3 regions of the Blautia faecis genome follow, and region 1 is predicted to be linked to each of the others. Evidence: riboswitches for the same ligand, from Rfam matches in the RefSeq annotation. Region 1 holds a riboswitch; each other region holds the start of a gene.
What was found. Region 1 has a riboswitch for cobalamin ahead of PGQ38_RS14565 (hypothetical protein). Riboswitches for the same ligand answer to the same signal wherever they lie in the genome.
Positions count from the first base shown of each region.

Region 2: linked by a shared signal. The riboswitch ahead of PGQ38_RS03545 (cysteine-rich small domain-containing protein) and the one ahead of PGQ38_RS14565 (hypothetical protein) in region 1 are both predicted to bind cobalamin.
Region 3: linked by a shared signal. The riboswitch ahead of PGQ38_RS09340 (class I SAM-dependent methyltransferase) and the one ahead of PGQ38_RS14565 (hypothetical protein) in region 1 are both predicted to bind cobalamin.

Region 1 is NZ_JAQDKY010000034.1:19,967-26,556, forward strand. Features, by position in the region: gene hisD (histidinol dehydrogenase) at 1-1,209, shown strand, start outside; gene hisB (imidazoleglycerol-phosphate dehydratase HisB) at 1,206-1,793, shown strand; partial or broken gene hisI (phosphoribosyl-AMP cyclohydrolase) at 1,943-2,263, shown strand; gene PGQ38_RS20800 (hypothetical protein) at 2,250-2,300, opposite strand; gene PGQ38_RS14560 (VanW family protein) at 2,380-3,810, shown strand; cobalamin riboswitch at 3,894-4,085, shown strand; gene PGQ38_RS14565 (hypothetical protein) at 4,285-6,590, shown strand, end outside.
Region 2 is NZ_JAQDKY010000004.1:70,533-77,122, forward strand. Features, by position in the region: gene PGQ38_RS03535 (C40 family peptidase) at 1-203, shown strand, start outside; gene PGQ38_RS03540 (GDSL-type esterase/lipase family protein) at 373-1,419, shown strand; cobalamin riboswitch at 1,511-1,698, shown strand; gene PGQ38_RS03545 (cysteine-rich small domain-containing protein) at 2,160-2,468, shown strand; gene PGQ38_RS03550 (phosphatase) at 2,592-3,305, opposite strand; gene PGQ38_RS03555 (BMC domain-containing protein) at 3,585-3,962, shown strand; gene PGQ38_RS03560 (EutP/PduV family microcompartment system protein) at 3,969-4,442, shown strand; gene PGQ38_RS03565 (class II aldolase/adducin family protein) at 4,689-5,555, shown strand; gene PGQ38_RS03570 (aldehyde dehydrogenase family protein) at 5,628-6,590, shown strand, end outside.
Region 3 is NZ_JAQDKY010000016.1:12,657-19,246, forward strand. Features, by position in the region: gene hemB (porphobilinogen synthase) at 1-833, shown strand, start outside; gene hemL (glutamate-1-semialdehyde 2,1-aminomutase) at 833-2,104, shown strand; gene PGQ38_RS09335 (lactonase family protein) at 2,328-3,416, shown strand; cobalamin riboswitch at 3,479-3,676, shown strand; gene PGQ38_RS09340 (class I SAM-dependent methyltransferase) at 3,823-4,548, shown strand; gene nikB (nickel ABC transporter permease) at 4,553-5,500, shown strand; gene nikC (nickel transporter permease) at 5,490-6,311, shown strand; gene PGQ38_RS09355 (ABC transporter substrate-binding protein) at 6,381-6,590, shown strand, end outside.

The DNA.
Region 1 (6,590 bases):
ATTCTTGCAAATGTAAAAGAAAAAGGGGATGAAGCTCTTTTTTCTTACACAAAAGAATTTGATAAAGTAGAGGTAACTCCGGAAACCATACGTGTAACCGAAGAGGAAATCGAAGAAGCCTATAAGGCAGTTGATGCTTCCTTACTGGAAGTTATCCGCAAGGCACTTGTAAACATCCGCAGCTACCATGAGAAACAGCGTCAGAACAGCTGGTTTACCAGTACCGAAAAAGGCACCATGCTTGGTCAGAAAGTAACACCATTAAATCGTGTAGGTGTTTATGTTCCAGGCGGAAAAGCAGTTTATCCTTCTTCTGTATTAATGAATATTGTGCCGGCAAAAGTGGCAGGAGTACCTCACATCGTTATGACCACACCTCCTGGGAAAGACGGTAAAGTAAATCCATCCACTCTGGTTGCTGCCAAAGAAGCAGGCGCTGATGAGATCTATAAAGTTGGTGGTGCACAGGCAATCGGAGCACTTGCTTATGGTACTGCAAGCATCCCAAAGGTAGACAAGATCGTAGGACCTGGCAACATTTTTGTAGCCCTTGCAAAAAAGGCTGTTTATGGACATGTGAGCATTGATTCCATCGCTGGTCCAAGTGAGATCCTTGTCCTTGCAGATGAAACTGCAAATGCACACTATGTAGCAGCAGATCTTCTTTCTCAGGCAGAACACGATGAGATGGCTTCTGCAATCCTCATTACTACCAGTACAGAACTGGCACAGAATGTAGAGAAAGAGATTGAAGGCTATCTGAAGGTTCTTTCCAGAAAAGAGATCATCGAAAAATCTCTGGAGAATTTTGGATATATCCTTATTGCAGAAGATATGGATGAAGCAATTGAAGCAGCGAATGAGATTGCTTCGGAACATATGGAAATTGTCACTAAGAACGCTTTTGAGGTAATGATGAAGGTACGAAATGCAGGCGCTATTTTCATTGGAGAGTACAGTTCTGAACCTCTTGGTGATTATTTTGCGGGACCGAACCACGTTCTTCCTACCAACGGAACAGCCAAGTTCTTCTCTGCACTTTCCGTTGACGATTTTATTAAGAAATCCAGTATTGTATATTATTCCAGGTCTGCATTACAGGAAATCCACAAGGACATCATCCGTTTTGCATCCTCCGAGCAGCTAACTGCACATGCCAACTCCATTGCAGTCCGCTTTGAAGAGGAAGATAAAAAGGAGCAGTCATGACAAGAGAAGCTACTGTTGAACGAAATACAAAGGAAACTAAAATTGCCATAAAGCTGAATCTGGACGGAACCGGAAAAAGCAGTCTGGATACAGGTGTGGGATTTTTCGATCACATGTTAGATGGCTTTACCCGCCACGGACTTTTTGATCTGGATATAAAGGTGAAGGGTGATCTTCAGGTTGACGATCATCATACCATTGAAGATACGGGAATTGTTCTTGGCACAGCTATTAAAGAAGCGGTTGGAGACAAGAAAGGAATCAGGCGTTACGGAAGCTGCATCCTTCCAATGGATGAGTGTCTTGTGCTTTGCGCCATTGATCTCGGGGGACGCCCGTATCTTTCCTTCGAAGGTACGTTTACCAGTGAAAAAATTGGAGATATGTCCGCAGAAATGGTGAAGGAATTCTTTTACGCCATTTCTTATGCGGCAGCCATGAATCTTCACATTAAGGTTCTAACACCGGGAAATAATCACCATATGGCAGAAGCCATGTTCAAAAGCTTTGCAAAGGCGCTGGATATGGCGGTAGCTTATGATCCTCGTATTACAGATGTGCTTTCTACGAAGGGAAGTCTCTAAAGGCAGAACAAACAGAATTACAATTAAGACGATATGATATATGCCACTTGTTTTCATTTTTTTCGAATTGAGCATGAAAGCAGGTGGCATAATTGCAGAAGAATTTTTCATAAAGGAGTATTAAAAATATGGAACAGAACCAATTAAAGTCCAAAATGTCCTGGTCAGATTTCAAATTAAACAGTGACGGCATGGTTCCGGTTATTGTGCAGGATTACAAAACAGACGAAGTTCTTATGCTTGCGTACATGAACGAGAAAGCATACCTTACCACTCTGAAGCTGGGAAAAATGACTTACTGGAGCCGCAGCCGCAACGAGCTCTGGACCAAAGGACTAACCTCCGGTCATGTTCAGTATGTGAAATCATTGACTATAGACTGTGATAATGATACAATTCTGGCAAAAGTAGAGCAGGTAGGGGCTGCATGCCATACCGGAAACCGGACATGCTTTTTTACCCCATTGCTCTAAAGCCTGTTTGAAAAATCATTCCTGCAATCTGCACGCCCCACTTTGCGATATATTTTGCAGAAAGCCTTTTTCAAACACGCTCTAAAAAAGACTGCAAAAGGTAAAATTATTACATGAAAAAACAAATGAAAAACGGTGTGATCAAAGTTTTGTTCCTGGTTCTGATTCTGGTAGGCGCGTATGGGCTGTGGTGTCATTTTCTTACAGATAATGTAATCTGGAAGAAGCTTAAAATAAACGGTATAGCCATTCAGGGAATGACCAAAGAGGAAGCCATTGACGCAATTTCAAAAGATTTTCAGGAAAAATATGAGAACACACAGATGACTATTACCCTGAACGGAAAGAACTTCAAGGTGTCTATCTATCCTGTTCTCGGCCTTGATGTAAAGTCAATTGTAGAAAGTGCCTATGCTCTTGGGCATAGTGCCTGGTTTACTCATGGAACCGACCGCATCGAACTGATGAACAGCAAGACAAAGGAAGAAGTCACCCTTATGCCGGAAGCCAGAAACAAAGACGAACTGGACAAGCTTCTGGAGGATGCTGGAATTTCAAAGGGATCCACCACTATACAGACTTCCTGTGAACTTACAGATACAGAGCTGGTTATCACTAAGGGAAAAACCGGAATCGGTCCGGATATGGATGCATTGAAAGAAGCGATTCTAAAAGCAATTTCCATAGAAGATTATGAAGCTGTTATCGAATGTCCTACTATGAAGACACCGCCAGAGGAACTGGATCTGGAAGCCTATTATGAAAAAGTACATACAGATGCCACAGATGCTTCTCTGGGGGAAAATAATGAAATTATTCCGGCAGTTACCGGAATTTCATTTGATGTGAAGTCAGCTGCAAAGAAGCTGGAAAAAGCAAAAGAAGGGGCAAAGATTACCATCCCCCTTGAAATAACCCTACCCGAAGTTTCTACAGAAGAGATAGAAGCCCTTCCTTATCTGAATCTTCTTGGTACTTATACTACATATGGCGGCGGTACCGAAAACCGTGTTGCCAATTTGAAGCTTGCCGTGGAAGCCTGTGATGGAGTGGAACTTCAGCCAGGACAGATTTTTTCCTACAACGATACTTTAGGTCCACGTACTGAGGAACGAGGGTACAGGGAAGCAACTGTAATTGTAGGAGGCGAACATGCCCAGGATATCGGAGGCGGAATCTGCCAGATTTCCACTACGTTGTTTATGGCATGCCTGCAGTCTGATCTGACCATTGTTGAGCGTCATAATCACGCTGCCCGAATTGATTATGTTGAGGATGGTCTGGACGCAGCAGTGGTGTGGGGAGGTCAGGATTTCCGTTTTCAGAATAATACTGCTTATCCAATTAAAATTGAAGCCTCTTACGATGAAAAAGAGGAAGCCGTAACGGTATCCATTTACGGAACCCAAACTGACAATAATACGGTAGAGATTACTACAGAGCATTCCGATCCAAACACCTGTAAAACCTACCGCAGTGTCTACGATGAGAATGGAACACTTCTCCGCACAGATGAAGTCGGGTACAGTAAATACAAGCAATAACCCTATAAATCTATTGATTTCGACATAACGGTCTGCTATAATGAGGTGAATTGAATAAATCCGTTTTCAGTGCCAGACATATCTGTCTGCTACAGCGTGCAGATTGTGGGAATATTTTTTCAACACGCTCTAAGAGGGAATCAGGTGAAAGTCCTGAACGATCCGGTCACTGTAACCAGGGAGTAGAATCCAGTGAAACCATTGGTATATTGCTGAGAAGGATGGATTCTGTGTTGATCTGTAAGTCAGGAAACCTGCTGAATTCGTTTAATGAAAGCTTCCGAAGAAAGTACTTCATTCTCATTAATATATTTGATAATACAATATATTGAATTTTTAGTGCCTGTTTTCTCAGAGGAAGCAGGCATTTTTTTGAAATAATCCTGTCAGGATTGCCCATTGTACAAACAGGCTCCAGAAGCAATTGGGATTTATTCAAACTATAAAATAATAGGAAGAATCGAGGAAAAAGAAATGAAAAGAAATTCAAAACGCTTTCTTGCACTGTTCCTTTCCGTCGCGATGACGGTCACTCCTGCTGTACTTACACAGGCAGAAAATGAGGATGCAAACGTACAGGTTTCTGTTACACCAACTCCAGAAACAGAGGCGGAGAAGACTGCTGTTGCTGCTGAGACTCCTGTGCAGGAGAACGCAACAGCTGAGGAAGAAAACACTGACACTACAGTAACTCCGGCAGCAGTGGATGCCTCTGCTGTGAAAGAGACACCTGCTGCTACAGAAACACCTGCCTCTGAGACCACTCCTGAGGTTACTGCATCACCTGCTGAAGAAAGCAAAAATGAGGAAGCAGAAGCTCCACAGCCTACAGCTGCACCAGAAACAACAGAAGAGGGCAAAACCGAAGAGACAGATAAACCAGAAACAAAGCCAGAGGATCTGAACCCAGATGGTTCCAACATGACCATTGACAAGGAAGATAACAGTGCATATAAAATGCTTAAAATCAAAAGCTCTTCTGCTGAATTAAATGGTGATAAAATTAAGATAACCCTCAATACTGACGGAAAGAACTATGAGAAGCTTTATCTTGGTTCTAAAGAAGATCCTGACGAAGCAAAAAATGCAGCAGCAATCGTTGGTACAGAAAATGAAGATGGTTATACTTTCATTTTTGAGGTTCCTGCCAGTGAACAGGTCCAGACTTTCAGCATCGTACCATTTTCTGTAAAAAATCAGAAATGGTACACAAATATGGCTTTGAAACTGAACGTTCCAGGAATGAAAGCCCCGGAACCAACAGCTACTCCAGAGCCAACTGCAGCCCCTGAGCCAACTGCAGCTCCAACCCAGGCACCAGCCCAGAATGAGATTACAGATGCCGGAATCAAGCTTGTAAAAGAAAACGGTGATGAATTTGCAATGTTCGTAATCACCGGTTCCACTGTAAAGGTTTCGGAGGATAAATATATTGTCACACTTTCTACCGCAAAACAGAATTATGACATGATCTATCTTGGCAGTGCCAGTGACTCTGATAAAGAAGCAAATTCCATCAAAGGAGTAGAGAACAGTGCAGGAGGCTATACCTACACCTTTGAAGTTACTGCAAGCAAGGAAGCTCAGACAATAGCAGTCGTTCCTCATTCCAAGAAGAGCCAGAACTGGTACGCAAAGGGTATATTGACGATTACCGTACCGGCAGTTCCAGGATATGGAGAGGCTGCTCCAACACCGGAACCAACTGTTTCCCCAGAGCCTACCGAAGCACCGGTTGAGACTCCTGCACCAACTGAAACTCCAGTGCCAAGCACAACTCCGGAAGCAACCACCACCCCAGAGCCAACAGCAACCCCTGCTCCAGGCAGCTGTGCAAGCGGAATTTATAATATTACAGTAAACTCCAGTTCATCTATGTTCCGTGTAATTGACTGTGTGCTCACTTCCAAAAACGGAAAAATGACAGCTGTTCTTACTTTAAGCGGAACTGGTTACGACTATCTATGTCTGGGAACAAAAGAAGAAGCTGCCGCAGCAGATTCCTCCACCTGGGTTCCATATGTGGCAGACGCAAATGGCAAATATACATATGAGATTCCTGTTGAAGCCCTGGACAATGGAATTGCAGTTGCTGCTTTTTCCCACAAAAACCAGATCTGGTATGACAGGATCCTGACTTTCCAGTCCAGCACTTTAAATAAGATAGGTGACGTACAGGATGATCCGCAGCCAGATACTGCTCCTGACACAACAATCACAGCAACTCCTGCACCCACTGCAAAACCAAATAAAAAACCGACAGCAACTCCTACACCAACAGCAACTCCAAAGCCAGACAAGAAACCGGAAGAGGAATCCAAATACGAATCTGACTTAAGCGGCGGAACAGCATCTGTAAACAGTTCTACTACATTAGCAGATGGAACCTACACTCCTGACAGTTTCTCCTGGTCTGGTGGTTCCGGAAAGGTCAGCATTACCTGTAACAAAGTTACGGTCACAAATGGTCAGGCATATGCGACCATTGTATTCAGCAGTGAATATTACGGTTATGTAAAAGCCAATGGAAATAAATACTACGGTGCATGCGGCGGCGGAACTTCTACTTTCACAATACCGGTAGCACTGAACCAGAATAATACGATCATTGGTATGACAACCAGAATGTCCCAGGCTCATGAAATCACTTACACCATTTATATCGCTTTAAAGGGTGCAAACGATCCGAAGAAAACAGACAAGGATAACCCAGCTGATGACAACAGCATGCTTTCCACAGGAAACAAGAAGCTGGATGATTCTGCACCAGAGATCACAGG
Region 2 (6,590 bases), on a different contig from region 1:
GAACATCTTATGAGCAGCAGAATGCCGGATATGAAGTATCCTATGCGGATGCTCAGCCAGGCGACCTGATCTGCTATGGCGGACATGTTGCAATTTATATGGGAAATGGACAGATTGTCCATGCATCCAATGCCAGAGATGGCATCAAGGTCAGCGATAATGCTGCATACAGAACGATTACTTCTGTAAGACGTCTTGTGTAATCTGAATAAATGAATTTGTGAGCCCTTTCCGGAGATGAAAATCCGGAAGGGGCTTTTTACTGAAAATAATGTGGAAAAGCAAAGAAAAAAGAAGTATAGTAAGAATAAAAGTATTGTCTGAAAATCGTAACATAAATATTTCGTATAGCCAGATGAGAGGTGGAGAAAAATGCTTAGCCATTATCAGATGAAGGAAATTCCATATTTAAGAATATTAGGAAGAACGAATGGCAGTCTGGAACCGGTAACACTATTTTGGACCGCTTCCGGAATTGAACTGAATGTAAAAGCAACAGAAATATGGGTGAAAATCCGCTCCGATTATGATGTTTTTGAGCCATGGGTGGATGTGATCGTAGACGGCGTATTGTCCCAACGGCTTATGGTAAATAAGGGAGAACAGGAAATCTGTCTTTTCCGTAATATGGAAAGGGATAAGGTAAGAAATGTAAAGCTTCTTCGTGATACCCCTGCGTTTCCCACAGATGAAAAAACATTGCTTCAGCTTCTGGAGGTTGAAACTGACGGTGAGTTTTTACCTCTTGAAACACCAAAGCTCAGATTGGAGGTAATAGGGGACAGCATTACCTCTGGTGAGGGCGGCAGCGGTGCAGGAGAAGAAATGACATGGAATTCCTTTTGCTTCAATGCCGTGGATAATTATGCATATATGGCAGCAAAAGAACTGGGCGCGGTGTACAATTGCATCAGTCAGAGCGGCTGGGGCGTTTTCTGTTCCTGGGAAGGCAATGAGCAGCAGGCAATCCCGCTATATTATGAGCAGGTGTGCGGTCTTTTAAATGGAGAAAGAAACAAACAACTGGGTGCTATGGAAAAATGGGATTTCCAGAAGTTTCAGCCTGATGTGATCGTAGTGAATCTGGGGACAAACGACAGCAGCGGCACGAAGAATATGGACAGAGTTGGAAAGGCTGTGGAAGACTTTTTGAGAAAACTGCGCGTATGTAATCCGGAAAGCTATATTCTGTGGTGTTATGGAATGCTTGGAGCTGAGATTTTGCCTACGCTTGAGAAAGCGGTGGGGAATTATAAAAGAAAAACAGGGGATGAGCGCGTGGAATTTGTGAAGCTTCCGGATACACAGGAAGGAGAATTTGGATCAAGGCAGCACCCTGGGCACAGATCTCATGAAAAAACAGCGAAAATCCTGATGGAGAAGATTCTGGAGAAGCTGACGCTGCTGTTCACGCCGTGACAGCACCATCAGGTTGATAAAAAAATAACAAAAAATCCTTTCAAATGGTTGACAAAGACAGTGACCGGTGGTAATATGATGTCAGTATAATTCCATAGTGAACATATTAAGTGCTGACAGCTATAAGCTGGCAGAAAGAGGGAATCAGGTGAGAAACCTGAGCGATCCGGTCACTGTAACAGAGGAGCGAATCTCATAGTCCATTGTGCTTGCGCATGAGAAGGAGAGAGGATGTGATGATCCTGGAGCCAGGAAACCTGCTTGGTATGGCGAGGTTAAACTTCCGATGAAAGTGTAACAACCAGTTTTGGGGAATCCGCAGCCCTGAGATGTTGTCCGCTTTTGTGAGTGGACATTTTTTATGGAATGATCGCCTGTTCAGAAGAATTATACAGATTAAATGGCAGGCGATACTACTTCGGATGAAACCGTTCCCTCCGCGTATATATGAACGGATCATATTCTACCCCGGAGTAGCATCGCTCCCTCTTAAATAATGATGATTCAGAAGCCGCATATGCGGTATTTTTTTTACACTTTTCCTGAGCCTGTTTGTAGAATTATTCCCGTAATCTCCTGCAGGGTGTGACGCACATCTTACAGAAAGCCTTTTTTAAACACGCTCTGGCCGTATTCTATTCCTGTAAGCGGGATTCTTTTTTTGCATTTGATTTTGGGGCATTACGAAATAGAATATAAAGAATATTTTGTTTTGAGCTGTATGAGATAAGGAGAGAAATATGGAGAAAAAATATTGGGAAGACAAAGAATACGCTTATTTCAGTCATAAGAAATGTGAGTATTTTCCATGCCATAAAGGAGCTGATCCAGAGGACTTTAACTGTCTGTTCTGCTATTGCCCGCTTTATGCCCTTGGAGACAAATGCGGCGGAAATTTCAAATATAATGAGAAGGGATTTAAAGATTGTACGAATTGTCAGCTCCCTCATAAGAAGAAAAACTACGGTTATGTGACAGGAAAATATCAGGAACTTGCTGCGATGATGCAGAAAGTAAGAGAAGCAGATCATAAAAATGAAAATGAGTAATCAAAGAAATAAGTATAAAAAACTCTCCGGAATATATACGAAGTTAAGCTTACGTATTTACATTTCTCGGAGAGTTTTTGCGTAATGCAAAATTCCATTGGAATTCTGCAAGCTGGATCCTTTTTATCGTATGCTTAACAGCATCTTTAATTTCGGAATCTGGTTGTTGAGAATCAGACCCTCTGGAAACATAGCATTATGAACGAAATCAGCGGCATAAGTGAAGTCTCCAATATGCTCTGTTCCATGACTGTCACTGGAAAGCACGATTGGAACCAGATACTTCCGGCAGCAGGACAGGATCTGCGCGCAGTTGGCATGGGTATCGCCCCGATATCCGTAAGGCGCCAGGGAAGCTTCGTTGATTTCAAGGATAACACCGTTTTCACTGGCAGATTTTACAACTGCGTCGTAATCTATGTCATACTGGGGATTATCAATGTGTCCTAGGATCTTTATAACCGGATTCTTCATTACGTTCAGAAAAGCAGCAGTATTTTCTTCCCTGGTCTTTGGCCGGAAATTCTGATAATGCATGCTGGCGATTGCGTAGTCCAGCTTATCAAGAAGCTCCTGTGGCAGATCTGTTTTTCCATCGGTATCCAGAATGTTCAGTTCAATTCCATATAATAATTCCACATCGAAACGCTTCCTGGGCGAATAGATCAGGCTTCGGAAATAAGAAGAAGTTCCGGCAGCCAGAGTGGCTGGTCCGTGGTCTGTGATTCCAAGAAGCTTCAGCCCTTTTTGGGAAGCTGCCTTTGCCATGTCACTGATGGTGCAGGTCGTGCCGTGTCCGCTGGCAATAGAATGTGTGTGTATATCAGAAAGATACATAAAATCATCTCCTAATCAAGATTACGTGAATATATGCAGCTGGTAATTTCACTATAAAAGTGTTTTAAAAAGCCATTTACAGTTAACTTTAGTATGCCAGAGGGCAAAAAACATGTCAATCATAAATAAGAAAAAACAGAGAAAACAAATAAAAACAACATTACAGTACAAGAAAAACCACACATCGCATGCAGAGAAGTGTTGCTTTTTGTTGACACTTGGAAATCAGAAAGGTATAATCAAATCAGAAAATAAAAACTCTTTATTCAGGAGGAGAAAATGGGATACACAGATAATATGTCTCCGGAAATGAAACAGAGAATTGTACAGGAGCTTGTGCCAGGCAAGCAGATTTCCCTGGCACATATCATTGCCAATCCGGATAAGATTCTTTACACCAAGCTGGGTCTTGATCCATCTCTGGATTACTCAAGAGCGGCCATTGGGATCATGACTGTAAGTCCGGCAGAAACTGCTATCATTATGGCAGATATTGCGATGAAATCATCTGGCGTTGAACTGGGGTTTGTTGATCGTTTCAGCGGAAGCCTGATCATCACAGGTACTGTGTCGGAAGTAGAAGCTTCTACTAGCGCAATTCTGGACTATGTGGGAAATAAACTGGGCTTTACTTTATGCCCCATTACAAGGACTTGACAGAATATGAGGAAACTTGTTCTGATCGGTCGCAGCGAGGCTGGAAAAACTACTTTGACCCAGGCCCTGCGTGGTGAAAAAATACATTATCATAAAACACAATATGTAAATAATTTTGATGTGATCGTAGATACGCCAGGAGAGTATGCCCAGACGAAAGGTCTGGGACACGCCCTGGCGTTGTATACATATGAATCAGATGTGGTAGGGCTGCTGGTATCTGCCACGGAACCGTATTGCCTTTTTCCACCTTGCATTACCTGTATGGCCAACCGTGAAGTAATTGGAATTGTTACCAAAATCCACAATCCGGATGCAAATGTAAAACTTGCCACGTCCTGGCTGGAGCTTGCCGGCTGTAAAAAAATCTTTTATGTAGACTCCAGGCAGCAGGAGGGCATTCCGGAGATTTTGGAATATCTTAGGGAAGATGGCGATGTAATGCCATGGGAAAAAGATGCCTCTGATCCTGTGAATTAGAAAATACCTGCCAAATGGGGAAAAACAGTAAAACCACGAAAAACAACATAGCAATCCAGAAAAAAATCCACATAAAACAACATAAAACAACGGAAAAACCTTGACTTATAATGTGGAATGGTGTAAACTTACAACATAACCTAAAAAGTAACAGGCTAGCTATGCCTAGCCATGATAAGTTACCCGGTGCGGTACTATAACTTACATAATCCACCGCACCTGAATGTGCTTAAGGAGGAAAAAAGCATGGTAAACGAATACGAAATCAAAAAACAGATTTGCGACATCGGAAGAAGAATCTATAACCGCAACATGGTTGCAGCAAATGATGGAAACATTTCTGTAAAACTGAATGACAACGAGTTCCTTTGCACACCTACTGGTGTATCCAAAGGTTTCATGACCCCAGAGTTCATCTGTAAAGTAGATGCCAAAGGAAATGTTCTTCAGGCTAACCCGGGATTCAAACCATCATCTGAGATCAAGATGCATATGAGAGTATATGAGAAGAGACCTGATGTAGGATCTGTTGTACATGCTCATCCAATTTATGCAACATCTTTTGCTATTGCCGGTATTCCGCTTACACAGCCAATCATGCCAGAGGCAGTTATCGCTCTTGGATGTGTTCCGATCGCTGAGTATGGTACACCTTCTACAATGGAGATTCCGGATAACCTTGAGAAATATCTTCCATATTTCGATGCAGTTCTTCTTGAGAACCACGGAGCTCTTACCTGGAGCACAGACCTGAACGCTGCATACATGAAGATGGAGTCCGTAGAATTCTATGCACAGCTTCTGTATCAGAGCAAACTTCTTGGAGGCCCGAAGGAATTTGATAAAGAGAACATTAAGAAACTTTATGAGATCCGTCGTAAATTCGGTATGCCTGGAAAACATCCGGCAAGCCTTTGCCAGAACAAAGATGGCATGAACTGCCATAACTGCGGTGGTGCATGTCACAACGAAGACTATAAACAGTTCCCAGGATATCAGTATGATTTCGTTGGCGGCAACTGCGATGCTCCGGCAGCAGATACAGCTAATGCAGATGCAGAGTTAGTAGCTAAGATCACCAAACAGGTTATGGCTCAGTTAGGACTGAAATAATCAGAAAATATAAAGGCCGCAGCTGTGAGAGAATCAGGCAGCTGCGGGCAATTGTTAAGGAGGAACAATCTCATGCCAATCAGCGAGAGCATGGTACAGGATATTGTACAGGAAGTTATGGCGAAAATGCAGATTGCAGACGCTCCGGCCGGTAAACATGGAATTTTCACAGATATGAACGAGGCCATTGAGGCTGCGAAAGCTTCCCAGAAGATCGTTCGGAAAATGTCCTTGGACCAGAGAGAAAAAATTATTACCTGCATTCGAAGAAAAACAAAAGAAAATGCAGAAATCCTTGCACGTATGGGTGTTGATGAGACCGGAATGGGAAATGTAGGAGATAAGATCCTGAAACATCATCTGGTAGCAGATAAGACCCCTGGTACAGAAGATCTCAGCACTACAGCATGGTCAGGCGACAGAGGACTTACTCTGATCGAGATGGGACCGTTTGGCGTAATCGGAGCAATCACTCCGTGTACGAACCCAAGTGAGACCATTCTGTGCAACACAATGGGTATGCTGGCAGGTGGAAATACAGTTGTATTTAATCCACATCCGGCAGCAATCAAAACCTCTATTTATGCGATTAATCTTTTAAATGAGGCATCCCTGGAAGCAGGTGGCCCGGACAATATCGCAGTAACAGTAGAGAAACCTACATTAGAGACAAGCAATATTATGATGAAACATAAAGATATCCCGCTTATCGCAGCAACAGGCGGTCCTGGCGTTGTAACAGCAGTCCTTTCCTCTGGAAAACGTGGAATCGGCGCTGGCGCAGGAAATCCTCCGGCAGTTGTAGATGAGACAGCAGATGTAAGAAAAGCTGCTCAGGATATCGTAAACGGATGTACATTCGATAACAACCTTCCGTGTATCGCAGAGAAGGAAATCGTAGCAGTTGCTTCTATTACAGATGAGCTTATGCATTATCTGGTAAGTGAGAATGACTGTTACCTTGCTTCCAAAGAAGAACAGGATAAACTTACAGCAGTTGTTCTTGCAGGCGGCAAGCTGAACCGTAAATGCGTT
Region 3 (6,590 bases), on a different contig from region 1:
GGCAGTACCGTTACAGCCTGGACCGTCTTCCCTATAAGCTGGAGCAGTTGGAAAAAGCAGGGGTAAACAGCATTATGCTTTTTGGAATCCCGGCTCATAAGGATGAAGTCGGAAGCGGCGCTTACGCTCAGGATGGTATTGTACAGAAGGCACTTCGGGAAGCAAAGAGCAGATTTCCAGAGATGTATTATGTGACAGATGTGTGCATGTGTGAATATACCTCTCACGGTCACTGCGGCGTTCTTTGCGGCCATGATGTTGACAACGACAAGACATTGGAGCTTCTGGCAAAAACAGCTCTGTCTCATGCGCAGGCTGGCTCTGATATGATCGCGCCTTCCGATATGATGGACGGACGTGTAGCTGCCATCCGTAAAGAACTGGATCTGGGCGGTTATACCAATATTCCAATCATGTCTTATGCGGTGAAATACGCTTCTGCGTTCTATGGCCCGTTCCGTGATGCAGCCGGAAGTGCTCCTGCTTTTGGAGACCGCAAGAGCTATCAGATGGATTTCCACAATAGAAGAGAGGGAATGAAAGAAGCTCTTATGGATATTGAAGAAGGCGCTGATATTATTATGGTGAAGCCTGCCATGTCTTATCTTGATATGGTATCTGAGATCTCCAAGGCTGTGAATGTTCCGGTAGCTGCCTATAGTGTAAGTGGTGAGTATGCCATGGTGAAGGCGGCGGCAAAGATGGGCTGGATCGACGAAGAGCGGATCATTGGAGAAATGGCGGTGGGAGCTTATCGTGCAGGTGCCCAGATTTATATCACTTATTTTGCAGAAGAAATTGCAAAAATGATGGAGGAAGGGAGAATCGGATAATGACAAAGTCTGAGAAGCTTTTTGAGAGAGCGGTAAAAAGAATCCCCGGCGGTGTAAACAGTCCGGTGCGTGCATATGGCGCTATAGGAGAAGCACCGAGATTTATTGAACGTGCAGATGGCTGCTATATTTATGATGTAGATGGCAACCGCTATATTGATTACATAGATTCCTGGGGACCAATGATCCTGGGACACAATTTTCCTGCAATACGGGAAAGTGTTCTGAAGGCCTGTGAAAAAGGTCTGAGCTTTGGATGCGCTACAGAGATCGAAGTGGAAATGGCTGAATTTATCTGTGACAGAATCCCGCATGTGGATATGATCCGAATGGTCAATTCTGGTACAGAGGCTGTTATGAGTGCAATCCGTGTTGCAAGAGGTTATACGGGGAAAAATAAGATCATCAAATTTGCAGGCTGCTATCATGGACACAGTGATGCCATGCTGGTAAGCGCAGGTTCCGGTGTGATGACAAGTGGTGTGCCGGACAGTGCCGGTGTTCCAAAAGGCTGTACAGAGGATACTATGCTGGCAGTTTACAACGATCTTGGCAGTGTGGAGACTCTTTTTCAGCAGGCAGAGGGTCAGGTGGCAGCAGTGATCGTGGAAGCAGTTGGAGCCAACATGGGTGTAGTTCCGCCAAGGGAAGGATTTCTGCAGGGACTTCGCGCTCTTTGCGACCAATACCATGCCCTTCTTATTTTTGATGAGGTGATTACCGGATTCCGACTTGCATTTGGCGGCGCAGCACAGTATTTTGGTGTAACACCGGATCTGGTTACTTATGGAAAAATCATTGGTGCCGGAATGCCGGTAGGTGCATATGGCGGAAGAAGAGATGTGATGGAATTGGTTGCTCCGGCAGGAAAAGTATATCAGGCAGGTACTTTAAGCGGAAATCCGGTAGCTATGGCTGCCGGGCTTACCCAGCTGAAATATTTGTATGACCATCAGGAAATTTACACGGAACTGGAGAAAAAGGGAGAGCTTCTCTACGGTGGAATGGGAAAAATCGTGAAAGAAAAAGGTCTGAATTACCAGATGAATTATGTGGGCTCTCTTGGAAGCCTGTTCTTTACGGGACAGCCTGTTGTAGATTATGTTTCCGCAAAATCTTCTGACACAGTGGCATTTGCAGAATATTTCAAAAAAATGCTGAATATGGGAATTCATATGGCTCCGTCCCAGTTTGAAGCCATGTTCCTGTCAGCGGCTCATACAGATGAAATTATTATGGAAACTCTGGATGCAGTAAAGCTTGTTCTTTGAAAATGTGTGTGGTATAATTTAGACACAATTACATAAAAGAAACCAGAATACGAGTTGCTGTAATAAAATGCGGCTGTAATAAATGAACCGTGGCAGAGGATTTACTGATATAGAGAATGCAGTAATATTCAGAGCTGCACAGTGACCCGCTACGCTGTAAAAAAGATCGGAAGAACAGCGTGAACGGATGGTTTCCAGAAAGAGACTGTAGGAGGCTAGACAAATGGGTAAGAAATATGTGGCTTATGTAGGAACCTATACTCACGGAACCAGCAAGGGAATTCAGGTTTATGACGTGAACCTGGAAGAAGGTACTCTCACAGAGAGAAGTGAAGTGGAAGTAAGTAATGCGTCTTATACCGCGGTATCCAAGAATGGAAAATACCTTTATTCTATCGAGGATGAGGGCGTTGCGGTATTCAAGCGTGATCATAATGGCGATTTGGCACGTATCAACAGCGTGGATATTGATGGCATGAGAGGTTGTTTCCTTGCTACAGACGTAGATGGCAAATATCTTTACGTAGCAGGTTATCACGATGGAAAGGTAACCGTTGTACACACTCATAAGGATGGACGTCTTGGAAGTGTTATGGACGGTGTTTTCCACACTGGTCTTGGAAGTGTTGCAGAGCGTAACTTCCGTCCTCACGTAAACTGTGTACGTCCTACTCCGGATAATAAATATCTCTGCGCAGTAGATAATGGAATTGACCAGATCAAGGTCTATCGTATTAATAAGCGGACAGATAAGCTGGAGCTGGTGGATATTGTAAGATGCCCGAGAGAGAGCGGACCGCGTATTATCCGTTTCAGTGCAGATGGACGTTATGCATATGTTCTGTTTGAGCTGAGCAATGAGATTAAAGTGTACAGCTACAATGGAGAGGGTGATACTCCGGAGTTTGAGCTGCTTCAAAGTGTTTCCACCCTTGCGAAGAAGGAAGACGGAAGCGTATCTCATAATGCCGCATCAGGTCTTGCTCTTGCACCGGATGGCAAGCATTTATTCTGCACTACAGCAGGTGAGAATACAGTAGGTATGTTTGAGGTAGATGGTGAGACTGGTCTTCTGGATCGTAAATTTGTTCTTCCTGTAAGTGGTGATTATCCGAAAGACCTTGTTATTTTCCCGGATAATCAGCACATTGCCGTTGCCAACCACTCCAGCAACAGCATTACAACCTTCAAGGTTGACTACGAGAAGAACATCATTATGATGAAGGGCAAACCACGTAAGATCGAGACCCCGAACTGTATCAATATCTGGCCGGTACCGGATGGAGAGGATATTGAGGATATAGAGGCCTGATAAATTCTGATTGACAAACAGGAAATGCTGTATTATACTTTTTTGATGTTGTGTTGAGAATTGAATAAAACGACCATTTTGGTGCCTGGTGGAAATTAAAATAAATTCTAGCAGGTCAAACGGGAAACAGGTGAAAATCCTGTGCTATGCCGTAGCTGTAACAGTTGAGTAAGCTTTCGAAACCACTGAATTTTTATCGGGAAGGGAAAGCATTATGATGACACTGGAGCCAGAATACCGGCCAGAATGAAGAACTTTTGCTGCGGGGCACGGTATAGGGGTTGGTTTTATATAACAGGATTATTATGTCATTAAGCCGCTGCGTTAGCAGCGGCTTTTTCACGCTTTTATTACATGAATTCCCTGATTTGGCAGAAGTTTATGCTATTGGAAAGGATAAACACAAATGGCAGAATTGTTAAAGAATATTCAGTCATATTGGGATATGAGAGCTGGAGGATTTTCAGATGCCAGTATGGAAGAAAGAAAAACAGAACCTGGAGAGAGATGGGAAAATATTTTCAAAAATTCTCTTAAAACGGGATGCCATGTATTAGATGATGGGTGTGGCGCTGGCTTTTTTACCACTTTGCTTGCTTCGATGGGATTTCAGGTGACTGCGGTAGATTATAGCACAAAAATGCTGGAAGAAGTCAGAAGAAATCTGGAGACAGAAGGACTTAAAGCAGAACTTCATCAGATGGATGTGCAAAGCTTAGAATTTGCTGATAATTCCTTCGACGCAGTGGTATCAAGAAACGTATTCTGGAACCTGGAGCATGCAGATAAAGCTTATGAGGAAGCGTACAGGGTTCTAAAAAAAGATGGAATTCTAATTCTGGAAGATGGAAATTATTATCGCCGTTTTTTTAGTGATAAGTATCAGAAAGCCTATGATGAGTTTCAGCGGGGACATGAAAAAGAAGAACAAGGGTGCCATGCGCGACATAATAAAGAAAATGTAGATTTTTCCATTATGGATGAAATTGCAAAGAAATTGCCAATGAGTCAGGTAGATCGACCTGCCTGGGATTTTAATAAACTTGTAGAAACAGGATTTCATAAAATACAGGTGGAAATAGCTGGCAGCCCTTTACCGATGAGTTTTTGTATTGTAGCACAGAAAGGCTGAAAAAGTGAAAAGAGAGATTATAAAACGACTGATTTCACTTGTGATTATTTTGTTTGGGCTGTCTCTGATGACCTTTGGACTTACATATATTTTGCCGTCAAATCCAGCTGAACAGCTGGCAGAATCTATGGGTGCAGGTCATGACCGGGAGGTAATCGCAAAGATTGAAGAAAAATACGGATTAGACAAATCTTTTGGAGAGCAGTATGTGAACTGGCTGAAGGGTGCGTTACATGGCGATTTCGGAATGTCGGTAAAATATGCACAGCCCGTTTCCCAAGTATTAGGAAGAAAACTCCCCAATACGGTTAAACTGGCAGTTGCATCGTTTATTCTGATGATATTAATTTCTTTTCCGTTAGGAATTTTATCAGCAGTATATAAGGATAAAAAGGCTGATTATATTATTCGGTTTATGTCTTTTATTGGAATTTCACTGCCTAGCTTCTGGGTTGGTATGATGATGATCTATTTTTTTGCAGTTAAGATGCACTGGCTGCCTGTGGGGGGATCAGATTCTTTTAAAAGTCTGATCATGCCGTCTGTAACACTTTCGTTAAGCATGAGTGCGTACTACATAAGACGGATCAGGGCGGTAATGGTCGAGCAGATGAATGAGGAATATATAAATGGCTGTCAAGCAAGGGGAATTGGAAGGTTTCGTACAATTTTCTTTCATGTGCTGCCAAATTCCCTGCTTACTGTAGTGACAATGCTCGGCATGTCATTTGGAGGATTACTTGGTGGAACAATGATCGTTGAAACGGTCTTTAGCTGGAATGGAATCGGCAGCGCAGCAGTGGCTGCGATTTCCGGCAGAGATTACCAGCTGATCCAGGGATATGTTATGTGGATGGGATGTATTTATGTACTGGTGAATCTTTTGGTAGATATATCTTACCAGTGGCTTGATCCAAGAATTAGAAGAGGAGCCCTGCAACATGAAGAGTAAGAAAAAATTATGGATTCGTTTTGTGATTATAATGGCATTTGCAGTGCTTTTCTTATTATTTGCATTGTTCGCGGGAAAATTTGCACCTTATGATCCGTTGGAAACACACTATACAGACCTTCTGAAAGCGCCATGCAAACAGTATCTCATGGGAACTGATCAGATGGGAAGGGATATATTTTCGAGAATTCTTTACGGAGGAAAAACATCACTTTTGATCGCATTTGTTGTGACAGCGATCATTTCCGTTGTAGGAATTCTTATCGGGACAATAGCAGGCTTCTGGGGAGGCGCTTTTGATGCTGTTTTAATGCGTTTATCTGACATGCTGATGGCCTTTCCTGGTTCCATTTTTACAATTGCACTTGTAAGCTTTCTTGGTACAGGACTTCCAAATCTGATTTTGGCAATGACCATAACAGGATGGACTTATTATGCTAGAATTAGCCGGTCATTAGTGCTTTCCATAAAAAATAATACATATATAGAGCAGGCAAGACTGGGAGGCGCTAATAATTTCCGGATTATGACAGGTTATATTATTCCAAATGTCATGCCTTCGCTGTTAGTAAATATTACGCAGGATATTGGAAGTAAACTTTTGACCATTGCAGGTCTTTCCCTGCTGGGGCTTGGTTCCCAGCCACCTACACCGGAGTGGGGATATATGCTGTCTGAGGGAAAAGACTATATGTATTCGGCACCCTGGATGCTTATGGCACCTGGTATTGTTATTTTAATAAATGTAATCATATTTAATTTACTTGGAGACAGTATTCAGGATCTGATGAATCCGAAAAGAAAAAATTAAGAATGTTTACTCTTTAAAATAAAGAGTTGAACATAGATTATAGTTTAACAACAGGAGGAGAAATAAAAAATGAGAAAACGGTTAGTATCTTTATTGTTTGCAGGAATTATGGCATGCAGCGTAATAGGAAGCGGTGTTACTACATTTGCAGCCGAAAATGACAGTCACATTAATCTGGCACTTTTCACCTACATCGAAGGCATGGATCCTGCAACAGACTGGTGCGGATGGAATCTTACACGCTGTGGTGTAGGAGAAACTCTTGTGACTGTAAATGAA